Regions from separate parts of the Pseudomonas sp. MF09150 genome, predicted to be linked through region 2. Evidence: riboswitches for the same ligand, from Rfam matches in the RefSeq annotation. Region 2 holds a riboswitch; each other region holds the start of a gene.

Region 1 (5,291 bases), 430 kb from region 2:
CGTGGGTCTGTTCGCCGGTGATGGTGGCGACGAAGTTGTCCGAGGCGGCGGTGGTGCGTTGGCGACTGACCGAAAGGGTGCCGGACACCCCCGGCCCCACGTGCAGGCCGAAGATCGCTTGCGGCGCCGGGTTGGCCAGCACCCCTTGTTCGATCATCAGCCGGGCGCCGCCGGTTTCTCCCACCGGCACGCCTTCTTCGGCCGGCTGGAAAATGAACTTGATGGTGCCGGGCAGGCTGTCCTTGTGCGCCGCCAGGACCTGGGCCACCCCCAGCACAATGGCGATGTGCGCATCGTGGCCGCAGGCGTGCATGACCCCGACTTGCTTTCCGGCCTGGCTGAAGTCATTGCCGCTGTAGGCCTGGGTCACGGTCGAGGCGTAGGGCAGGCCGGTCTGCTCGGTGACCGGCAGCGCGTCCAGTTCGGAACGAATGGCCACCACCGGTCCCGGCTTGCCGCCGCGCAACAGCCCGACCACGCCGGTGTGGCCGATGTCGGTTTGCACTTCCAGGCCCAGCTCACGAAGGCGCGCGGCCACCAGCTTGGCAGTGCGCACTTCGCGGTTGCCCAGCTCCGGGTGTTGATGGATATCGTGGCGCAGCTCGATCAGTTGCGGGGTGGCCTGGCGGATATCCCGGTCGAGTGTCTGCAGGCGCTCGGCATCCACCACAGCGGCGCTGGCGGTGTTGTGGAGCAGGGAGGAGAAAAGCAATCCGGCGCTGATGCCGAGTCGGGCGAAAGAGTGATTCATGCAAGGCCTCTGGGTTGGAACGGCAGGGCCCGAAGTCGGGCGCAATGGCGTTAACGCAGAAAGCATGCCAGCCCGCTTGCTGGCCGCCAGGCTGGCGTCGCGGGGAGATGAGGCGTGGGGATGCACCAGGCGCAACAGCCGGTTGCTGATGGTCTGCTGCTCTTCCAGCAGCCAGCGCCGGGAACCTGCGGGGTCCCCGGTGCCTGGCTCGGGCGGCGTTAAACGTGCCCGAGGGTTGCCCGCTACAGCGTGACCGGCACTTAGAAGCTGTAGTCGGCGGTGACGAAAAACGAGCGCGGCTCACCCATCAGCCATTGCTGGCCATTATTCTGCTGGGCCACGGCGTAGCGCCGGTCGAGCAGGTTGTTGAGCTGCAGGCCCAGGCGCACATCCCGTTGCAGTTGCCAGCCGAGGTTGGCGTCGAGCACCGTGTAGCCCGGAACCTGGGTGGTGTTGGCCGTATTGGCATAACGCGCGTCGACATAACGCACGCCCATGCCGGCTGTCAGCTCCTGGCTCAGGGCCTTGTTCAACCACAGGTTGGCGCTGCGGCGCGGCACGTTGCTCGGGCGATTGCCGGCGCGCGAGACCACCTGGCCCGACACCACTTCATCGAAGTCGTCGTATTCGGCCCGCACCAGCGCGGCATTGGCCGAGACCTGCCAGTCGTGGGCCAGGGCCAGCTCCAGGGATGCCTCCAGGCCGTCGGCGGACTGCTGGCCGACCTGTTGCGCCAGGCGCGTGATTGGGTCGCTGCTGAGCAGTTTTTTCTTGACGATATGGTAGGCCGCCAGGGTCCATTCACCGCGCCCGTCCCAGAACTGTTGCTTGAGGCCGAACTCGGTCTGCCGGGCCTCGGTCAGGTCCATCTGCTGCTGGCTCGGGTTCAGGCTGATGAGGTTGTTGACCCCGTCCTCGCTGGTCGAGTACTGGCCGTACAGCGACAGTTGGTCGGTGACCGCGAACACCAGCCCGGCGCGCCAGTTGCCGCCCGTGAGGCTGCGGTCGCTGCGGCTGCCGGCACGCTGGTCGTCGCGCTCGATGTGGTTCTGGTCGCGGCGCACGCCGGTCACCAGGGACCAGCGCTCGGACAGCTGCAAGCGGTTCTCGGCAAACAGGGCAAAGGTGTGGGTGCTGCTGGCGGTCTGGGGCGAAAATGCCGAGCGACTCTGGAAGTAACCCGCTGCCGGCTGCCAAGGGTCGATGTAGTCGCCGCCGACATCGGTATAGGGCGAGTTGTTGCCCACGGCGAACCTGATTTTGTTGTACTCGGTACCGACCACCGTGCGGCTGTCCAGGCCGAACAGCGAATGGTTGAAGGTGAAGCTCTGACGGTCGCCCATCTGCTCCTGGTCGTGCTTGATCTCCAGGTAGCTGTTGCGCAGCAGTTGCTGGCGGGGGCTGTCCCAGCTGTAGGTTTCGGCGTTGCGCCAATGGCGTCGGCTCTTGATGTAATACAGCTGGTTGCTGGCGCTGAGGCTGTCGCTCAGGTTCCAGTCGGTATTGAGTCGGGTCCATTCGTCGTTGTATCGCTGCACGGCGTTGCGCAGGTTGTAGTTCTTGTCGCGCAGGCTGTCGCGGTAGTGCCCGTCGAGCAGGGGCGTGCCGAAGTAACTGCTCGGTTCGCTGTCGCCACGCTCATGGGCGAAGGTGAAGCTCAGGTCATCGTTGGCCTGCCAGCGCAGGGCCGCACTGAGGGCCAGGCTGCGCGAGTCGCCGTGGTCGACCCAGCCGTTGCTTTGCTGCTGGTTCAGGGTCAGGCGATAGCTCAGGGTGTCGCTGAGGGAGCCGCCGCTGTCCAGGCCCAGCTGCTGGCGGTCGTTGGAGCCATAACCCAGGCGCAGGCGGTTGCGCACTTCACCTTCGAAGGGCTTCTTCGAGATCACATTGACCACCGCCCCGGTGGCGCCTTCGCCATAGAGCACCGAGGCCGGGCCACGGATCACGTCGATGCGTTCAACCATCCACGGGTCGACCGGAAACGTCAGGCTGCCGGCACCGGTGTACAGGCGGGCACCGTCGAACAGGGTCATGACCGAGCTGTGCCCGGTAAAGCCCCGCGCCGCCAACGCGGTGTTGCCGTTGCCCGGGGCGGCGATGCTGGTGATGCCCGGGGAGCGGGTCACCGCGTCCTGCACCGTGAGGTTATTGCGGTTGTCGATGGCGTCCTGGCCGATGCTGCTGGTGCTGGCGGGGTTTTCCAGGGCGCTCAGGTTGAGCCGTGAGCCGGCGGGCAGCGGTGTGCTGAGGGAAGTGTCATCGCCCTTGGCGACTTCGCTGACCAGGGTCGCCGGCAAGGCGAGCGCACGGTGGTCGGTTTCGGCAAAGGTCAGGGATGAAAAGGCCATGCAGGGGACAAAGGTGATCGGCAGGGATCGGCTTGCGAGGCTTTGGAGCAGGGGATTGCGGGACATGCTATTCCAACTGAGTCAGGAAAGAATGAAACCCGGAGGGAACAACGCATAAGGAATCGCAGGCGCACGCGCCCACGCAAACCGGACTGCGCCCGCCCACCGCGGGGTTGCCAAACGAAGTTGCAGGCCGGTCTCCGGGCTCGCGAGGGTCATGAAGCATTCACCTTCCCATGCCGGAGCACAGTGGTCTGTCGAATGCTTCGCTCGCTTACCGTTGCGGGGGCAGCGCCGGACTGATCACCGAAGTGACGCACCGGCTTCCCGTTTAATCCCATGCACGGCGGCATGGGACACCTGAAACTGGCGCGCATATGACCATTGATGAATTTCTTCGTCAATGCGCAAAGCTGCTACAGGGGAAAACAGTCTGTGCCGCCGCCGGTCCTCGGCAGCGGCTACGCGATAGGCGGGGGATGCTTCAGGGGGTGGCCAGGGTCTGCTGCGGCTCGTATTCGGTTTCGGCGAAGTTGAAGTAGGTGGTGCCGGCATGCTGGGTGATCTGCGGTTCGCAGCGGCCAAAGGGTTCGGACAGATGCCCCTTGCCGTTGACCACTTTGAGCAATATTTGCTCTTGGGCACTGCAGCCATTGCCGGCCCACGCGGCACTCACCAGAAACAGCCCATCCCCCAGGTGCTGCACAGCTTCGAACGACATGCCGTCGCTGAGCAGGGCCGACTTCTGGATCAGGGCACCGTTGACCAGCAATTGGCTGGGCGGGTTTTTATTGCCGTCATGCTGTTCGGCAATCACCTGCACCTTGTCGTTGCCGTTGACGGCCTGGGTCTGGGTGCCGATCTCCAGTGCCGGGTAACGACGGGCCTTGGCCGCTTCCGCGGCGTTGGCTTCGCGGGGCACCAGGCCCAGGCCGGCAGGGCCGCGCACGGTCATGAAGTCGGCGGGCTTGGCGGCTTCGAGGGCGCGCACGGCGTCGAAGTCCCAGTAATTGACCCGGGTCACCGCCATGCGCGAGGGCGCAGGCTCGATCACGCTCAGCTCGAACTGCTTGCCGGTCATATTCGGCGCATACAGGTAGGACAGGTGATCCAGCGATGCCTGGGCATGTACCGCGACCTTGTTGGTCTGGGTGAACGCCTGCAACGGGCCTGAATAACGGGCCAGGGCCTCGTCGGCGAGCTTTTTGCCGGCGGTGAGCGAGCCTTTTACCTCGGCTTCCAGGGCAATGACCCTGTGATCGGGGCCGAAGGTGTAGGTCGCCGATTCATAGGGCTTGTCGCGGTTGACCTCGGTGCGCCGGGTGTTGCTGAAGTAGATGGTCTGGTAGCGCAGGAACACCGTCAGCGAATGGATGCCCGCCGGGCCGGAGCCGGTGTAGGTCATGCAGCCCCGGGGGCAGGTTTCCTGAAGCAGCAGATTGACTTCGTCATAGGGCATGCCGAGTGCAACGTCATGCACGGTAAAGCCCGGGGCCGCCAGCAGCGTCGGCGAGACCAGCGCCGCCGCCAGCGCGAGCGCGTTGAATGTGTGCTTCAAGACCATCTCCTGGTTGTCCAATGGCGGGGCCGTCGTGCCCCACGCCGCAATCCTTGCCAGCGAATGGCATGGCCTGTGTGGCTATCGGCTGCTGGCGATTGGCCTTTAGCTGCAATGTGCTGCAAGCCGCGCGGGAGTGTCCCGGGCGCAGTAAAACCTCAGCAATCAGACGCAACATGGTGAAGAATATGGCGCTTGCCTGATGAGCCCCGACCGGGACCATCACCCTGAAATCGCTGCCGCCGGCGGCAGGTAACCAAGGAACAGAATGCTTTTTGTAGTGATGCTGGGGGGCAAACACCCCAGGGCCAAGATTGAGGTCCACGACGTGGTGTTCGCCATCGCCGACAGCCTGGAAGCGGCCTACCCGCAACTGCGCGAAGGCTGGTTTGGCAGCCCGGCGGGGCTGCATGTCGATTCGTGGATGCAGGTCGATGGCGTGGAAGGGTGGAAGGTGCAGTTGAGCCCGCTGGCGCCTCTGCCCGGGGCCCCGCGCCTGTATTTCATCAACCTCGGCGGCTATGAGGCCCAGGCCTTCGGCGAGGCCCACCACTACCTGCTGGTGGTGGCCCATGACAAGGCTGAAGCCAAGGCCAAGGGCAAGCGGCAGATGCTCAGCCACTGGAGCAAGGCC
Region 2 (5,291 bases):
GGGTCCGGCGCTTGGCCTGGGCGCCTTCCCCCGGGTCATTAACGATAAACGGGTAGATATTGGGCAGCGGCCCCAGCAATGCATCCGGCCAGCAGCTCTCGGACAGCCCGACACCCTTGCCCGGCAGCCACTCCAGGTTGCCGTGCTTGCCGACGTGAATCAGTCCGTGGGCGCCATAGGCCTGGCGCAGCCAGAAATAGAACGCCAGGTAACCGTGGGGCGGCACCAGGTCCGGGTCGTGGTAGACCGCGCTGGGGTCGACCTGATAGCCCCGGGCCGGCTGGATACCGACAAAGGTCAGGCCAAAACGCAGGCCGGCGACCATCATCCGTCCGCCGCGAAACATCGGGTCCTGTTCCGGGCTGCCCCAACGCGCTTGCACCGCCTGTCGATTGGCCTCGGGCAAGGCGTTGAACATCAGCCGGTAGTCGTCCAGCGCCAGGCTTTGCGCGCAGGGCCGCAGGTCGATGCTGTCGAGGTCATTGCTGACGCCACCGAGCAATTGCTGGATCAACGCCGTGCCGCTGGCCGGTAGCTCGGTGCTCAGCGGGTAGCCCTCGGCCTGCAAGGCGCGCAGGATATTCAGCGCCGCCGCCGGAGTATCCAGGCCGACACCATTGCCGATGCGCCCGTCGCGGGTCGGGTAGTTGGCCAGGATCAGCGCGATGCGCTTTTGCCCGTTGGGCACCCGGGCCAATTCGATCCAGCGCCGCGCCAGTTCGGCGACGAAATCCATGCGCTCGGGCTGGGCCCGGTAGCAGACCACGTCCGACTGGCTGCGCTCGCTGCGCCAGGCCAGGTCCTTGAAGCTGATGGGCCGGCTGATGATGCGCCCGTCCAGCTCGGGCAAAGCGATGTGCATCGCCAGGTCGCGCGGGCCCAGGCCTTGTTCGCTGGCGCGCCAGCCGGGTTCGTTGTCCTGGGCGCAGATGGCCTGGATCACCGGGATATTGCGCCGAAATGGCCGCAGATGCGGGGCCTCGGGGCTGGACTGGGCAAAGCCGGTGGTGTTCAGAATCACCCCGGCCTCGACTTCATCCAGCAAGTCTTCGACCACCGTCAGGCAGCCGGGCTCCTTGAGACTGGCCAGGGCAATCGGCAACGGGTTGAGCCCGGCCGCCTGCAAACGCTGGCAAAACACATCGATAAACCCGGTATTGGCCGCCTGCAGATGGGAGCGGTAAAACAGCACCGCCGCCACCGGCTGTCCGGCGTGCCAGTCGGCCTGCCAATCGCTCAGGGTCGCGGCGCTTTTATGGGGGTGGTAAATCGCCGTGCGCGGCAGGGTCTGCGGCTCGGCCCAGGCATAGTCGCGGCCCAGCAGGCTGGCGGCCAGGCAACGGTACAGATTCAGGGCGTTGTCGCGCCCGCCCTGGCGCAAGAAGTGCCACAGCCGATCGCGCGCGGCGGCCGGCACCGTGCTCAGGTCGCTGAGCTCCGGGTCCGGGCGGTCATCCCCCGGCACCAGAATCAGCTGCACCCCGCGCTCGGCCAGTTGCACCAGGCGTTCGACGCCGTAGCGCCAGTAGCCGATGCCGCCGTGCAGGGAAATCAGGATCACCTTGGCGTGACGCAGCACCTGGTCGACATACAGGTCGACCGAGGCGTGGTTCTGCACCTGCATCGGGTTGGCCAGGCGAAAGCTCGGGAAGTCGTCCGGCAACTGCTGGGCCGCTTCCGCCAGCAGCGCCAGGCTGGAGTCGCCGCTGCACAGGATCACCAGCTCGGCGGGGGTTTGTCCAAGGTCGGCAATGTTGTCATCCGACACGAAACCGCCGGGCTGGGTCCTGAGCAGGTGCATGGGTTAAACGCTGAGGGCGGCGCGCAGTTGCGCTTCGAGTTGCTCGGCGTCCAGCTCTTGGCCGATCAGCACCAGGCGCGTGGTCCGGGCCTCGTCGGCGCCCCACTGGCGGTCGAAGTGCTTGTCGAAACGGGTGCCCACGCCCTGGATCAGCAAGCGCATCGGCTTGTTGGGGATGGCGGCAAACCCCTTGACCCGCAGGATCCCGTGCTTGACCACCAGTTGGGTCAGGGCATCGAGCAGCAGGCTTTCCTCGGCTTGCGGCAGTTCGATGGAGATCGAATCGAAAGCGTCGTGATCGTGGTCGTCATGATCGGCATCGTCGCCGTCATGGTGATGGTCGTGGTGGCTGTGACGGCTGTCGATGTGTTCTTCGGAGCCAGCACCCAGGCCCAGCAACACGTCCAGCGGCAGGCGACCGCTGCTGGCTTCGATGACCTTGACCGCTGGCGGCAGTTCTTCAGCCACTTCCAGGCGTACTTTTGCCAGGTCTTCGGCGCTGATCAGGTCAGCCTTGTTGAGAATCACCAGGTCGGCGCTGGCCAGTTGGTCGGCGAACAGCTCGTGCAGCGGCGATTCGTGGTCCAGGTTGGGGTCAAGCTTGCGCTGGGCATCGACCTGGTCCGGGAAGGCGGCGAAGGTGCCGGCGGCCACGGCCGGGCTGTCGACCACGGTGATTACCGCGTCGACGGTGCAGGCGCTGCGGATTTCCGGCCACTGGAAGGCCTGGACCAGGGGTTTTGGCAGAGCCAGGCCCGAGGTTTCGATCAGGATGTGGTCAAGGTCGCCGCGCCGGGCTACCAATTCGCGCATCACCGGGAAGAATTCTTCCTGCACGGTGCAGCACAGGCAGCCGTTGGCCAGCTCGTAGACCCGGCCGCTGGCTTCTTCTTCAGTGCAGCCGATGGAGCATTGCTTGAGGATTTCACCGTCGATGCCCAGTTCGCCAAATTCGTTGACGATCACTGCGATCCGGCGCCCCTGGGCGTTGTCGAGCATGTGCCGCAGCAAGGTGGTTTTGCCCGAGCCAAGGAAGCCGGTGACGATGGTGACGGGAAGTTTGGCCAGTGTTTTCATCGGATGCCCTTTGGCAAGGTGGCGGGCATACGGGACGAAAACCGCGGCAATGGCTGCGCGGAAGAGTTCGCCACCGGATCACCCCGCCCGGTTGTAGTGAGAATTCGTCACGAGGCAGGTCTCCTGGCTGAGGGTGTGCCGGTGGTAACCGACGATTGACGCGCCTTCCCGCCAACGCCTTGAAGCGCGTGCAGTGGCTGTGCATCAACCATGACCCTTTACAGTTGCGGGGGCAGCCGCGGCTTGGACCGCGTTCCCTTCTTAGCTTCGGCCGACTGCGCCGAAGAACCTCGAGTGCGCAAGGCTACGCAGAGCGCAGGGGCCGGTCAATGCGCATTGTCGGCCAGCCTCGGTGCCGGCGCGGGGAAAATTCATTGCCCGGTCCCGGCGCCATTGCGAAAGAGTGGCAATTGACGGCCCTCCCCCGCCCATGCTCTCCTACACACCTTGTTACGGGTGCCCTTCATAGGGTGAAACGGGAAACCGGTGCGTCACGTGCCTTACTCAAGGCCTTGACCAGTCCGGTGCTGCCCCCGCAACGGTAAGCGAGCGAAGAATCAGATCCACTGCGCCGGTCATCCGGCATGGGAAGGCGATTCTTGCAGGCCAGGCGCAAGCCCCGCCCTTCGCGAGCCCGGAGACCGGCCCGCAATAGACACATAACAAACCCGCGGTGGGCGGGCGCTGTTAATTCCTTGTGCGCCCGTCGCGCGGGGTTTTGCTGCGTTCGATCCACCCGCTGATAACCAGAGGGATGCGCCATGTCGATCATCAGCAGCACCAGTCAATCCGCCAGCAGCACCTCCACCCTGAGCCAACGCCTGGTCGCCGCCATCGGTGCCTCGATCCTCGGCGCGTGCCTGGTGTATTTCGCCGGGTTCTCCCATATCGAAGCAGTGCACAACGCTGCCCACGATACCCGTCACAGCTCCGCCTTCCCGTGCCATTGAGACCTGCTGACATGATCAAGCGTATTGCGCAAACCGCAGGTTTCACCGGGCTGCTGGCCGCCCTGTTGCTGACCCTGCTGCAAAGCTTCTGGGTCGCCCCGCTGATTTTGCAGGCCGAAACCTACGAAAAGGCCCCGGCCACTGAAGTCCATGAACACGCCGAAGGCGCCATGGCCGGCCACACCCACGATGCCGAAGCCTGGGAGCCGGAAGATGGCTGGCAGCGCGTGCTGTCGACCACTGGCGGTAACCTGGTGGTGGCCGTCGGCTTCGCCCTGATGCTCGCCGGCCTGTACACCCTGCGCGCGCCGAATCGCACGTCCCAGGGGCTGCTGTGGGGCCTGGCCGGTTACGCCACCTTCTGCCTGGCGCCAACCATGGGCCTGCCGCCCGAGCTGCCGGGCACCGCCGCTGCGGACCTGGCACAACGGCAGATCTGGTGGGTCGGCACCGCGGCCTCGACCGCCGTCGGTATCGCGCTGATCGTGTTTGCCCAGCACTGGCTGCTGAAAGTGCTGGGTGTCGCCATCATTGCCGTGCCGCACATCATTGGCGCGCCACAGCCGGAAGTGCATTCGATGCTGGCTCCGGAGGCCCTGGAAGCGCAGTTCAAAATCGCCTCGCAACTGACCAATGCCGCGTTCTGGCTGGCCCTGGGCGTGATCAGCGCCTGGTTGTTCCGGCGTAAAAGCGCGGGTCACTACGCGGCATGAGTGAACGGCACGCAGCGCCGGCCCTGGTGGTCGGCCTGGGTTGCCAGCGCGGTTGCCCGGTGGACACGCTGCGCGCATTGCTCGACCAGGTCCTGGAGACCCATGGCTTCGGGCTGGATCAAGTCCGGGGCCTGGCCAGTATCGACCTGAAACGCGAAGAGCCCGGCCTGCTGCAACTGGCCGAGCAGTTAGCCCTGCCCCTGACCTGTTTCAGCAGCTCGCAGCTCACGCCCTATGCGCTGCAACTGAGCCACCGCTCGGAAATCGCCTACGAACGCACCGGCTGCTATGGCGTGGCCGAAAGCGCCGCCCTGGCCCTGGCCGAACGCCTGGCGCAGAGCCCGGCGAAACTGCTGATCCGCCGCCAAAAGTACGCCCAGGCGACCCTGGCCATGGCCTGCTGCGGCTAAAACCCCGATAATCCCCCGCGTTGATCATGAGCAATCTTCATCTACAAGCTTGCCTTGACCCTTTTTTCACAGGAAACAGCCATGACCGTCTTTTTTATCGGCGCCGGCCCCGGCGACCCGGAGCTGATCACCGTCAAGGGCCAGCGGCTGATCCATCGCTGCCCGGTGATTGTCTACGCCGGCTCCCTGGTGCCCGAGGCGGTGCTGGCGGGGCATAGCGCCGAACTGCTGGTCAACAGCGCCGAGTTGCACCTGGAACAGATCATCGAGCTGATCAAAAACGCCCACGCCAAGGGCCAGGACGTGGCCCGGGTGCATTCCGGCGACCCCAGCCTGTATG
Region 3 (5,291 bases), 250 kb from region 2:
GCGCCGACCGCATGGGCCACCCGGCTGATGATGGCGGCGCGCAGCTGCTGGCCTGTTTCATCCTGGGCCCCCTCCCCGGGCTCTAGGGCGGCCAGCAGGTTTTCAATACCGCTGGCGAAGGTGGCCTTGATCTCTTCCGGCTGCCGCGCCGCGTCACCGCACAGCGCCGCCATGGTGCAGCCCACGCCCCGGCCATCGCGATGTTCACGGGACAGGTAACGCGTGATGAACTCGCTGATATCGACCTGGGCGCGGTTTTCCAGGCTCTGGGAAAACCCGCACGCGGCCGCTTCGGCCATCAGGTCGGCCTTGGAAGCGAAGTGTTTGTAGAACCCGCCATGGGTGAAGCCGGCGGCGGCCATCAGGTCCGCCACGCTCACGCCGTCATACCCCCGTTCCCGAAACAGCACCGACGCCGTCTCGACGATGTGCGCCCGGTTAGCCTGTGCCTGCGCCTTGGTGACCCTCATAGCTGGATGCCTCGTTGCTCGTCAGGCGCACACTATACATTGATGTCGATCATCATCAAAACCATTGACGATTAAGATTATGATCATCATCATAAAGTCCGGCGCGGCATTTCGCGCCTTACGGCTTGCCCCCCTTTTTGATCCAGAGAGCATTTCCATGACCACTCTTTCGACTGTTCTGATTACTGGCGCGTCCTCCGGCATCGGCGCCACCTACGCCGAGCGTTTTGCCCGTCGCGGCCACGACCTGGTGCTGGTGGCCCGCGACCAGGCGCGCCTGGAAACCCTCGCCAGCCGCCTGCGGCGCGAACACGGGATCGCCGTCGATGTGTTGCAGGCCGACCTGACCCAGACCAGCGACCTGATCAAGGTCGAGGCGCGCCTGCGCGATGACCGCAAAATCGGCATTCTGATCAACAACGCCGGGGCCGCGCAGTCCGGCAGTTTTATCGACCAGACCCCGGACGCGGTGGCGCAGATCGTGACCCTGAACACCACCGCCCTGGTGCGGCTGGCCAGCGCGATCGCCCCGCGCCTGGCAGAGGCCGGTGACGGCGCCATCGTCAATATTGGCTCGGTGGTCGGCCTGGCGCCGGAACTGGGGATGACGGTCTACGGCGCGACCAAGGCCTTCGTGCTGTTCCTGTCCCAGGGGCTGACCCTGGAACTGGCCCCCAAGGGGGTCTATATCCAGGCCGTGTTGCCTGCCGCCACGCGCACCGAGATCTGGGAACGCTCCGGCATCGATATCAACACCCTGCCCGAGGTCATGGACGTCGATGAACTGGTGGATGCGGCCCTGGTCGGCTTCGATCGCCGCGAACCGGTGACCATCCCGCCACTGCATGAAGTGTCGCGCTGGGACAACCTGCAGGCCGCGCGCCAGGTGCTGCTGACCGACATCCGCCAGAGCCGCGCCGCCGAGCGCTATCGCAGCGCGTCCTGAGCCCGCGCCCACCTGAGCATGCCCGACCATCCGCTGACGCCGATCCGCGCGCCAGCGTCGGGCATTGCTCACTGGAGAGACTGTGTATGCAAGCATTTTTTATCGAGCGTTACGGCCAGGACACCGGGCGGCTGGGCCAGGTGCCCGAGCCGCAGGTGCAAGCCCACGAGGTCCTGGTCCAGGTGCATGCCAGCAGCGTCAACCTGCTGGATGCCAAGATCGCCAAAGGCGAATTCAAATTGATCCTGCCGTACCACCTGCCCCTGGTTTTGGGCAATGACCTTGCCGGCGTGGTGCTGCGGGTGGGCACTGAGGTCCGGCGCTTCAAGCCGGGGGACGAGGTCTACGGGCGCCCTCCCCAGGCACGTATCGGCACCTTCGCCGAGCGGATTGCCGTGGCCGAGGAGGCCCTGGCGCTGAAGCCGTCCAACCTCGACATGGAGCACGCCGCATCCGTTCCCCTGGTCGGCCTGACGGCCTGGCAGGTGCTGGTGGAAACCGCCCAGCTCAAGCCGGGGCAAAAGGTACTGATCCACGCCGGCTCCGGCGGTGTGGGGACCTTCGCCATCCAGCTCGCCAAGCACCTGGGGGCCTTCGTCGCGACGACCACCAGCAGCGCCAATGTCGAGTGGGTGAAGGCCCTGGGGGCGGACCTGGTCATCGACTACACGCGCCAATCCTTCGACAGCCTGTTGCACGGCTACGACCTGGTGCTCAACAGCCTGGACAGCGCGACCCTGGCGCGTTCGCTCAAGGTGCTCAAGCCCGGCGGCCTGCTGGTGTCGATTTCCGGCCCGCCCACCGCCGACTTTGCCCGGGAGCAGCGTCTGTCCTGGGGGCTGAAGCAGGTCATGGGCCTGCTCAGTCATGGCATCCGCCGCAAGGCACGCCAGGCGGGTGTGCACTACCGTTTCGTGTTCATGCGCGCCAGCGGCGAACAACTGGGTGAACTGAGCCGACTGATCGAGGCCGGTGCGATCCAGCCGGTGATCGATCGCAGCTACCCGCTGGCCTCCACCGCCGAGGCCCTGAAGTACGTCACACAGGGGCGCGCCAAAGGCAAGGTGGTCATCAAGCTCTGAAGCTGCAAGCCACAAGCTTGCGGCTTAGGCGCTTGACGCTGCCGTCCCTCAATGGTCAGATGCGCGCCAGTTTCAGGTGTCCGCAGCCGTCGTGCTGCGGGTGAAACGGGAAGCCGGTAGGCCCTTTGGGCGAGTCCGGCGCTGCCCCCGCAACGGTATGCGAGCGAAACATTCACACATCCACTGTGCCTGGGCATGGGAAGGCGAATGTTTCATGCCCCTCGCGAGCCCGGAGACCGGCCTGATCCCAACATGGCAATCCGCGGTGGGCGGGTGCAGGCCTTGGCGTGCGCATGCTGTCTCCTGCCCGCCACTTTCTGCTTCAGCTCCCGCGGGTGGCCCGACCTGGCTCAACCCGGCGCTTTCCGATGACGCTTTGCACCTCGCCTCGCCCTGCTCCCTTTGTCTGGCCCGACCACGAAGCGGCGTTTTATGCCGAGCATCTGGCCGCCTCCAACTATGTCGAACGTGTCGGTGGCTGCCTGCTGCAACTGCTCGGCCCGCAGCGACAACTGCTGGATATCGGCGCCGGTTCGGGGATCCTTGGGCGGCATCTGCTGGCCCCAAGTGGCCAGTGGACCGTGGTCGAGCCCAACGCCTATATGGGTCGCTGCATCGAGCGCCTGGCGGCCCGTGAACCGGCCGTGAGCCTGAGCTTGCACCCGGGCCTCTGGCAAGACATCGGCGACCTGGGCCTGGCGCCGACACAGACCGTGCTCTGCGCCAACATCCCGGTCAGCGACGGCCAGGCCCAGGCCTTTCTCGAGCGGGTGCGGCCCCTGGCCAGCGGCACCCTGGTGTGGAACCTGCCGGCCCAGGAGGGCCCGCGCACCTATTGCCTCTCGGGGTTCCTGCCGCCTCAACTGCACCGCAGCGACATGACCCCGGGCTATCAACTGACCCTGGCCGAGCTGCCGGCCAGCGCCCGGCCCGACGAGATTCACTTCACCGAATGGGCGTTCAGCACGTTGTTCGCCACCCCCGAAGCAGCCCTGATGCATTTCAGGGAGAAGCTCGGCGCCCTCGATGGCGCGGCGCTGGGGCTGCTTGAACGGCATTTGCAGGATCACCTGCAACCGGCCCCGGGGGGCTGGCTGGCCAGCGCCCCGAAACGCGCCGCCAGCTTGCTCTGGCACGCGTGAACTCTCCCATAAGAACCTGCCTGCGGACCTCCCCCATGCCTAGCCTGCGCCACACCTTCGCCCTGCCCCTGCTGCTGAGCACCAGCCTCGCCACCCAGGCCGCCGACAAAACGTCGGTGCTGCAGATGGACACGACCCTGGTCAGCGCACCCCGGGCCGGCGAATCGCTCAAGGACGCCACCAGCACCGTGCAGGTGATCGACAGCGAGCAGATCGAACGCTCCTCGGCGCGCAACCTGACCGACCTGCTGGCGGAAAACGCGGTGGGCTTTTTCAGTGAATGGACCCCGGGCCAGACCTCGATCAACATCCGTGGCGGCAATACCGATGGCCAGGGCCGGGACTTTCGCAGCCAGGTAACGGTGCTGGTCAACGGGCGCCGGGCCGGCACGGCGAATATTTCCAAGCTGTCGCCGGCCCAGGTCGCGCGCATTGAAGTGATCCGTGGCCCGGCCTCGGTGATCTATGGCAGCCAGGCCATCGGTGGCGTGATCAACATCATCACCCGCAATGGCCGCAACACCGAAGGCGGTGGCGCGACCCTGCAGGGCGGCTCCTGGGGCCTGGCCCAGGGCAGCCTGTTCCAGAGCGGCGTGTCCGGGCCGCTGGATTACTACCTGGGTCTGGACAGCGGCCGGCGCGGTGACTATCAGAGCCGGGACGGCACCCAGGAAAACACCTCGTGGAAGCGTCGGGGCGGGTTGTTGGCCCTGGGCTATGACCTGTCCGATGACCAGCGCCTGGACCTGACTCTGCGCTCGGACGGTATCTACGACGCGGGCTTTCGCGGTTCGCAATGGGACTACAACAACTACGACAACCGCTATAACCAGTCCCTGGAAGCCAACTGGACCGCCAAGCCGACCAACTGGCTGAACTGGGCGGCCCAGGTCTACGCCCTGCGCGATGTCGACGACCTGCACTGGGGTTCGGAGCGCCAGGGCAACGGCAGCCCCGGGTTCAGCAAGGACCATATCGAGCGCCGCCTGGACGCCTATGGCCTGAAGCTGACGCCGCAGTTCCTGCTGGGCCCCGGCACCGACCTGCTGCTGGGCCTGGACCTGGAAAAAAGCACACTGCGCAATGATCGTTTCCGCGTGGCCATGAACGGCTCCACCAGCAGCCAGGTGGCACCCTACGACATCAACTCCGATGACCTCAGCGCGGCGCTGTACGCCGAGCTGATCCAGCGCCTGATGGACGACCGCCTGACCCTGCGCGCCGGTTCGCGCTACAGCTATGGCCGCTCGAGCACGGTCAAGACCGACTACATGCCGACCCTCGAAGAACAGACCCGCAGCTTCGATGAGGTCACCTACAGCCTCGGCGCAGCCTTCGAGGCCATGCCCGGGGTCAAGCTGCGGGCCGGGGTTTCCACCGGTTTCCGCGCACCGCTGGCAGGCGAGCTGGCGGCCGACTTCACCACCACCAGCGGCAGCCAGACCCTGGGCAATGCCGACCTCAAGCCCGAGACCAGCCTGCAATACGAAACCGGCATCACCCTGACCAGCCGCCACCAGTTTTTCGACCTGGCGCTGTTCCAGAACCGGATCCAGGACCGCATCACCAGCCGCCCCCTGGGCGGCAATGTCAGCCAGTACGTGAACGGCGACGGCGACGCGGTGATCCGTGGCCTTGAAGCGCAATGGCA

Evidence for each region. A riboswitch is a leader RNA that binds a small molecule or an ion and turns the genes downstream of it on or off. The one in region 2 is predicted to bind cobalamin.
Region 1: another riboswitch for cobalamin. It lies ahead of AC19YX_RS23525 (TonB-dependent receptor); the one in region 2 lies ahead of cobW (cobalamin biosynthesis protein CobW).
Region 3: another riboswitch for cobalamin. It lies ahead of AC19YX_RS22780 (class I SAM-dependent methyltransferase); the one in region 2 lies ahead of cobW (cobalamin biosynthesis protein CobW).

What each region holds. Positions count from the first base shown of each region.
Region 1 is NZ_JCBCUS010000006.1:497,465-502,755, forward strand. Features, by position in the region: gene AC19YX_RS23520 (amidohydrolase) at 1-751, opposite strand, end outside; gene AC19YX_RS23525 (TonB-dependent receptor) at 1,012-3,165, opposite strand; cobalamin riboswitch at 3,274-3,478, opposite strand; gene AC19YX_RS23530 (hypothetical protein) at 3,584-4,657, opposite strand; gene AC19YX_RS23535 (DUF1543 domain-containing protein) at 4,926-5,291, shown strand, end outside.
Region 2 is NZ_JCBCUS010000006.1:71,308-76,598, reverse strand. Features, by position in the region: gene cobN (cobaltochelatase subunit CobN) at 1-1,801, opposite strand, end outside; gene cobW (cobalamin biosynthesis protein CobW) at 1,805-2,878, opposite strand; cobalamin riboswitch at 2,975-3,186, opposite strand; cobalamin riboswitch at 3,316-3,542, shown strand; gene AC19YX_RS21760 (CbtB domain-containing protein) at 3,640-3,828, shown strand; gene AC19YX_RS21755 (CbtA family protein) at 3,840-4,541, shown strand; gene AC19YX_RS21750 (cobalamin biosynthesis protein) at 4,538-4,951, shown strand; gene cobM (precorrin-4 C(11)-methyltransferase) at 5,033-5,291, shown strand, end outside.
Region 3 is NZ_JCBCUS010000006.1:320,783-326,073, reverse strand. Features, by position in the region: gene AC19YX_RS22795 (TetR/AcrR family transcriptional regulator) at 1-470, opposite strand, end outside; gene AC19YX_RS22790 (SDR family NAD(P)-dependent oxidoreductase) at 628-1,416, shown strand; gene AC19YX_RS22785 (NADP-dependent oxidoreductase) at 1,503-2,498, shown strand; cobalamin riboswitch at 2,556-2,757, shown strand; gene AC19YX_RS22780 (class I SAM-dependent methyltransferase) at 2,867-3,640, shown strand; gene AC19YX_RS22775 (TonB-dependent receptor) at 3,676-5,291, shown strand, end outside.